Regions from separate parts of the Bacillus sp. LLTC93 genome, predicted to be linked through region 1. Evidence: a T-box and tRNA genes for the amino acid it is inferred to sense, from the RefSeq annotation. Region 1 holds a T-box; the other holds one or more tRNA genes.
What was found. The T-box of region 1 lies ahead of thrS (threonine--tRNA ligase). A T-box ahead of a tRNA ligase gene usually reads a tRNA of that ligase, here a tRNA-Thr.
Positions count from the first base shown of each region.

Region 2: it has a tRNA-Thr gene. The T-box ahead of thrS (threonine--tRNA ligase) is inferred to sense a tRNA for this amino acid. The anticodon was not compared.

Region 1 covers NZ_PVME01000001.1:875,764-879,173, reverse strand. The annotation lists gene C6W18_RS04730 (TVP38/TMEM64 family protein) at 1-621, shown strand, start outside; gene ytxC (putative sporulation protein YtxC) at 682-1,551, shown strand; T-box leader at 1,595-1,843, shown strand; gene thrS (threonine--tRNA ligase) at 1,889-3,410, shown strand, end outside.
Region 2 covers NZ_PVME01000004.1:13,763-17,172, forward strand. The annotation lists gene C6W18_RS13850 (MurR/RpiR family transcriptional regulator) at 1-606, opposite strand, end outside; gene murQ (N-acetylmuramic acid 6-phosphate etherase) at 621-1,532, opposite strand; tRNA gene C6W18_RS13860 (tRNA-Glu) at 1,753-1,827, shown strand; tRNA gene C6W18_RS13865 (tRNA-Val) at 1,834-1,909, shown strand; tRNA gene C6W18_RS13870 (tRNA-Thr) at 1,913-1,985, shown strand; tRNA gene C6W18_RS13875 (tRNA-Tyr) at 2,014-2,098, shown strand; tRNA gene C6W18_RS13880 (tRNA-Gln) at 2,103-2,174, shown strand; gene rocF (arginase) at 2,311-3,222, shown strand; gene sigW (RNA polymerase sigma factor SigW) at 3,405-3,410, shown strand, end outside.

The sequences.
Region 1 (3,410 bases):
CTGCTTTTTCTCGTGATTGGCATTCTCGTTGCTACGCTATGGTGGCTGAATAAACATCATCTTCAGCTGGCGCCGAAAGATGTGAAGAATTGGATACTTCAATTTGGGATGCTGGCTCCCTTTGTTTTTCTTTTCTTATCACTTTTTCGTCCGTTTGTCCTTGTCCCGCTTACTGTATTCTCGCTAGCAGCAGGTTTGGCATTCGGCAGTGTCCTTGGGACCATTTATGCCCTCGTCGGTGCTACAGCTGGCGCAACAGGCTCTTTTTGGCTTACTTCAACCTTCCGTTCAAAGAAGAATGAAACGAATGCAAGCAGCCGGAAGCTGAAAGCGGTGACGTCCCGGATTCAGGAGCATGGGTTTCTTTATATTTTGTTATTGCGTATTGCGCCTATTCATTTTGATTTTGTCAGCTATGCGGCAGCAGCCTCACATGCTCAATATCGTGCATTTGCGGCGGCGACCTTTATAGGCTTAATACCGGGTACGGTTGCGCTAAATGTCCTTGGGTCAAGCTTTGTTAGCGGCAATTATGCCGCCTTAGCAATTGTTTGTTTGATTTATTTGATCTTTATCTCAGTTCCACTGATTTTAAAAAGAAAGATGCCTGATTTATTTTAGGCGTCTATTTTTTATGTTCTCCCCATATATATGTAACAGATGTCGTTAGGGGGGACAAACATGCTTGAAATAATCTTTGAAGATGAATATGATACCGCCGCTTTTTTACATCTTGCTGAACACTTGGACAGTCGGCATCACATGTCAATTCAACAAGGGAAAGACCGGCTTCTCATAGAGGCGAAGGAATCAGATGAATCACTTGAGCACTTCGTGCGGCCATTACTGGTTCACTTTTTTTTGGAATGCAAAGAAAATGAGCGCATGCGTAGCATCCTTGAAAACACATACCTATTTAAAGATCCCGAAGAGCAGCACCAAATTCTTTCAATCGCCCATAGCATCATGAAAGGGGATATAGATGATATTCCCGGGATTCATCAAGATCCACCAAGAGAAGCCCTGTTAAAAAAGGAGCTTGAGACGATCTCTTTACAGCAAGGTATTTTTTCAATTGGTTCATTTATGACATTTAGGCTGTCAGAGTATGATCGAAGGCTGAAGAATTATGTTGAAGTGTCCATTGAAGAATACAAAATGGAACAAGAATATCAAAACTTTATTCAATCACTTCGAGACTATGTGATGGAAAGAAAGCCCAAGCTTGAAAAAGTACATGTTGTGCATCGGGATCGCCTGGTGATTTGGGAATTTCGCTACGCTTCTGAGCGTGATCAAAAACAATACATAGACAGACAGTTTGTAAGAGAGCATCCAATGTATATTGATTCGCAGCTGATTGCACCGCTTGTTTCCATTGCTCCGCAAAAGATTGACCTGTTTACAAATGACACAGGTCACTCGATGGTGCAAACCATTCAAAATATTTTTCAAGAAAGGGTCGAGGTGTTCCCACCTCATTCGTTTAATGAACAAAATGTTCAATTTGTTCATGGTCATTTGGAAAAGAAAAGTGAAAAGCTTTCTTGATTTTCACGAAAAAACGTTTTATAATACGGTGTAACTTCATACAGAGACCGTATTGATAAGGACATGAACAAATGAACACCCGCTTAAAGAGAGGGAAGCCGCGGCTGAAAGCTTCCTAGCAGAGGACCATTTGCTTTACCACCTTTGAACATCAGCTGTGAACTTGTTTAGTAATAGCTGACGGGAATTCCCGTTATCGAACCACAAGCCGTATTTGCTTATGAAAAAGCAAGCTGCAAATACGGGAAAAAGGGTGGAACCACGATTCCGTTTATTCAACCTCGTCCCTTTCCAGGGGGCGGGGTTTTTATATTGCCAAAAAAAGGAGTGACCAGAGATGTCAGAACAAATTCAACTTACATTTCCAGATGGAGCAGTCAAGGAGTTTGACAAAACAGCAACAACAGAAGACATCGCGGCATCAATTAGCCCGGGCCTAAAGAAAAAAGCGCTTGCCGGTAAATTGAACGGCAAAGAAATAGATCTGCGTACGCCGCTATTAGAAAGTGGAACAATCGAGATCATCACAGATAAAAGTGATGAAGCACTCGATATTATGCGCCACAGCACAGCGCATTTACTAGCGCAGGCGATTAAACGTATTTATGGAAAAGAGCATCACGTCCAGTTTGGCGTAGGTCCTGTGATCGAAAATGGGTTCTACTACGATGTTGACATCGATGTTGCCATTACACCTGAAGACTTACCAAAGATTGAAAAAGAAATGAAAAAAATCATTAACAGTAATCTGCCGATTGAGCGCATTGAAGTATCAAGAGAAGAAGCGAAAAAACGCTTTGAAGCGATTGGTGATGAATTGAAGCTTGAGCTATTAGAGGCGATTCCAGAAGGCGAAGCTGTCACGATTTATGAGCAGGGTGAATTCTTTGACCTGTGCCGCGGGATTCACTTGCCGTCTACAGGGAAAATCAAAGAGTTCAAGCTGTTAAGCCTTGCAGGTGCATACTGGAGAGGCGACAGCAACAATCAAATGCTTCAGCGTATTTATGGGACTGCTTTCTTCAATAAAGAAGATTTAAACGAACACTTACGCCTGCTTGAAGAAGCAAAAGAACGCGATCACCGTAAACTTGGAAAAGAGCTGAAACTGTTTGCCAACTCTCAAAAGGTTGGTCAAGGTCTTCCGCTTTGGCTGCCAAAAGGGGCAACGATTCGCCGTGTGATTGAGCGTTACATTGTCGATAAAGAAGTGCGTCTTGGTTATGAGCATGTGTATACACCAGTTCTTGCGAATGTAGAATTGTATAAAACATCAGGCCACTGGGCGCATTATCAAGAAGATATGTTCCCGGTGATGGAAATGGACAACGAAGATCTTGTCCTTCGTCCAATGAACTGTCCGCACCATATGATGATTTACAAAAATGAACCGCATAGCTATCGTGAATTGCCAATTCGTATTGCAGAGCTTGGTACAATGCATCGCTATGAAATGTCGGGTGCCTTATCTGGCCTGCAACGTGTTCGCGGCATGACATTAAACGATGCACATATCTTTGTTCGTCCAGATCAAATCAAAGACGAGTTCATTCGTACAGTTCGCTTAATTGAAGAAGTGTACCAAGACTTCGGCTTAAATGACTACACATTCCGACTATCTTACCGTGATCCAGAGGATACAGAGAAGTATTTCGACGATGATGCGATGTGGAATAAAGCACAGTCGATGCTGAAAGATGCAATGGACGAGCTTGGTCATGACTACTATGAAGCAGAAGGCGAAGCGGCATTTTATGGACCGAAGCTTGACGTACAAGTGAAGACAGCTCTTGGAAAAGAAGAGACGCTGTCCACTGTGCAGCTTGACTTCTTACTTCCAGAGCGCTTCGATCTCACAT
Region 2 (3,410 bases), on a different contig from region 1:
TTCTTTTGCGAGCTGAAGGGCTTGAATGATGTCTAACGTTTCTCCAGAAAAGGATATTCCGAAAACAATATCGTTCTTTCCTGCATTTGCGATGACTGTGGATGCGATATGCATGTCAGTGAAGGCTGTGGCTGCATAATTGATTCTGAGAAATTTCTGCTGTGCATCAGCTGCGACGATGCCAGATGCACCAACACCGATAAAATGGATTTGATTTGCATGTAGCAGCAATTGAACGGCCTTTTCTAAAGCCTCTGCATTTAAAATAGAGGCCGTATCCTTAATCGATTGAATTGAGTTTCCTGCTGTTTTTTGAATAATGGATTGAAGTGGTTCATCTTGTTCGATATCTCGGTAGCCTTGTTTATCGTCATGCATTAAGTCTCCAGCGATCCGCATTTTCAAATCGTGATAGCCATCTAGCCCGAGAGATTTACAAAGGCGAATCACTGCAGAGCTGCTTGCACCGGCAGCCTGACTGATTTCATGCACTGTGCTTTTAATGACTTTGTCAGGATGGGCAAGGATATAGTCTGCAATGATTTTTTCAGATTGGGGAAGCTTTGATTTCATCGTGTGTAGTAGGGTGAGTCCACCTGCTGACATGAGCTCTGCCTCCTTTAGGCTTGATGATGTAAGATGGCTTTGTCGATATGGCCATTCGTTTTGTTGAGTAAATCCTGTGCTGTCTTCTTGTCTGTGTTTGTTTGGAGCATGACGATGGCGGTTTTGACTTCTAAATCTGCCGCTTCAAGTGTTTTCACGGCTTGTTCGTAGGAAGCGTTTGTCACATGTTGAATGATGGTGATAGCGCGCTCTTTTAGTTTATGATTGCTTACTTTTACATCAACCATCAGGTTTTCATATACTTTGCCTTGTCTGATCATGGCTGAGGTGGAAAGCATATTTAAAATCATTTTATGAGCGGATGCGGCTTTCATTCGTGTTGACCCGGTGATGGCTTCAGGTCCAACGATGACTTCAATGGCGCAGTCTGCCAGCTCGCTAATTTCTGCTTGTTCGTTACAGCTGAGGGCTACAGTTTTTGCTCCAATGGATCTTGCGTAATTTAAAGCGCCGATGATATAGGGTGTTCGACCGCTAGCGGCAATGCCGACGACAGTATCTTTTGACGTGAGGTGGATGTGTTTTAAATCCTGTTTGCCGGCTTCTTCACTGTCTTCCACATCTTCGGCAGCATGTGAAAAAGCGGAGTCACCACCTGCCATGATACCTACAATGACATCAGGGGAGACGCTATAGGTTGGTGGACATTCAACAGCGTCCATCACGCCAATTCTGCCGCTAGTTCCAGCGCCTAAATAAATGAGTCTGCCTCCATTCGAGATGGATTCATAAGCAAAGTCACTTGCTGTTTTGACATGTGGGAGTACACGATTGACCGCTTGAGCGACTTTCATATCTTCTTCATTGATCATCTGGAGCATTTCGAGCGGATCTGCTTGTGAAATTTCCATTGTGTTAGGGTTTCTTGATTCTGTTGTCAAAGAACGCAGTTGAGATGGCTGCATGTGACATACCTCCTTATTTCTTCATTTTCAGTATATTGAGTATGATATGAAATTTCAATATTATATTTAAATACTGAAATTATATTTCAATCAAAATGTCGTGCTGAAAGGTGATTAATTGTTAGAAAATAAAAAAAATAAAATTCCCCTTTACAAAAGGGGGACAACCTGTATATAATAATTTTTGTCAGCTTCACGGAAACAGCAAACTTGACAAACTGGCCCGTTGGTCAAGCGGTTAAGACACCGCCCTTTCACGGCGGTAACACGGGTTCGAATCCCGTACGGGTCACCATGATGTGGAGGATTAGCTCAGCTGGGAGAGCATCTGCCTTACAAGCAGAGGGTCGGCGGTTCGAGCCCGTCATCCTCCACCATATGCCGGTGTAGCTCAACTGGTAGAGCAACTGACTTGTAATCAGTAGGTTGGGGGTTCAAGTCCTCTTGCCGGCACTGTTTTTTCTTTATCAATTCCATATGTGGAGGGGTAGCGAAGTGGCTAAACGCGGCGGACTGTAAATCCGCTCCCTCCGGGTTCGGCGGTTCGAATCCGCCCCCCTCCACCATTTTTGGGCTATAGCCAAGCGGTAAGGCAACGGACTTTGACTCCGTCATGCGTTGGTTCGAATCCAGCTAGCCCAGTTAAGACACCTTTTTCAAAAAGGTGTCTTTTTTTATGTTGGCAGAGGGAATGTATAACTATTCAAAATGTTGTCGAGTTGAGTCAGAAGGCATCGAGAAAGTAAAATATAAGCATGAACGGAAAGGGGATGTACATATGGGAGATCAAAAGAAGGTCACGATTGTCGGGGTCCCGATGGACTTGGGTCAAACGAGAAGGGGCGTCGATATGGGGCCGAGTGCGATTCGATGTGCTGGCGTAAAAGAAAAAATGGAATCGCTTTCATTTGATGTGGAGGATCTCGGGGATATTCCAGTCGAGCAAAGGGACGATGAGAAAGGTTTATATACAAGTGAAAAGTTAAAAAATCTAACGGAGAATGCTGGTGCCAATCAGCTGCTTGCTGAAAAGGTTGACAGTATTGTGCAGTCAGGTTCGTTTCCGCTGATTTTAGGTGGTGATCACAGCATTGCGATTGGCACACTTGCTGGTGTAGCGAAGCATTATGAAAACTTGGGTGTCATTTGGTATGATGCGCACGGTGATTTAAATACGGAGGAAACCTCTCCTTCTGGAAATATTCATGGCATGCCGCTTGCTGTCAGTCTCGGCCTTGGGCATGCTGATTTAACGAACATAGGTGGTTATTCTCCTAAATTGAAACCTGAAAATGTCATATTAATTGGTGCTCGTTCTTTAGATGAAGGAGAGCGAGCGTTGATTAGAGAAAAAGGCATTAAGGTGTATACGATGCATGAAATTGATCGTTTAGGGATGACAAGGGTGATGGAGGAAGCTATTACGTATTTAAAGGAAAGAACAGATGGAGTCCACCTGTCGCTTGATTTAGATGGGCTAGATCCAGCGGAATGCCCTGGTGTAGGAACTCCAGTGGCAGGCGGCATTAGTTATCGTGAGAGTCACCTTGCAATGGAGCTTTTAGAGGAAGCAGGTATCTTGACTTCAGCCGAATTTGTGGAGGTAAATCCAGTACTAGATGAGAAAAATAAAACAGCAGAAGCGGCTGTTGCTTTAATTGGTTCTTTAATGGGTGAAAAGTTATTGTAGAGCGGGACTTGTTCCCGTTTTTTTTATTTTGGGAAAATTTAAGGATATATTAAGGTTTTTACCGGCTGATAAGCGTAACACGCTGTCAAAAATTTGTTACACTATTTTTTAGAGGAGAATGAAACCTTTTGGAAAGAGGTTCGTATACATAAAGACCGGTGAAGGCAGAGGTTGAATATACTATGGAC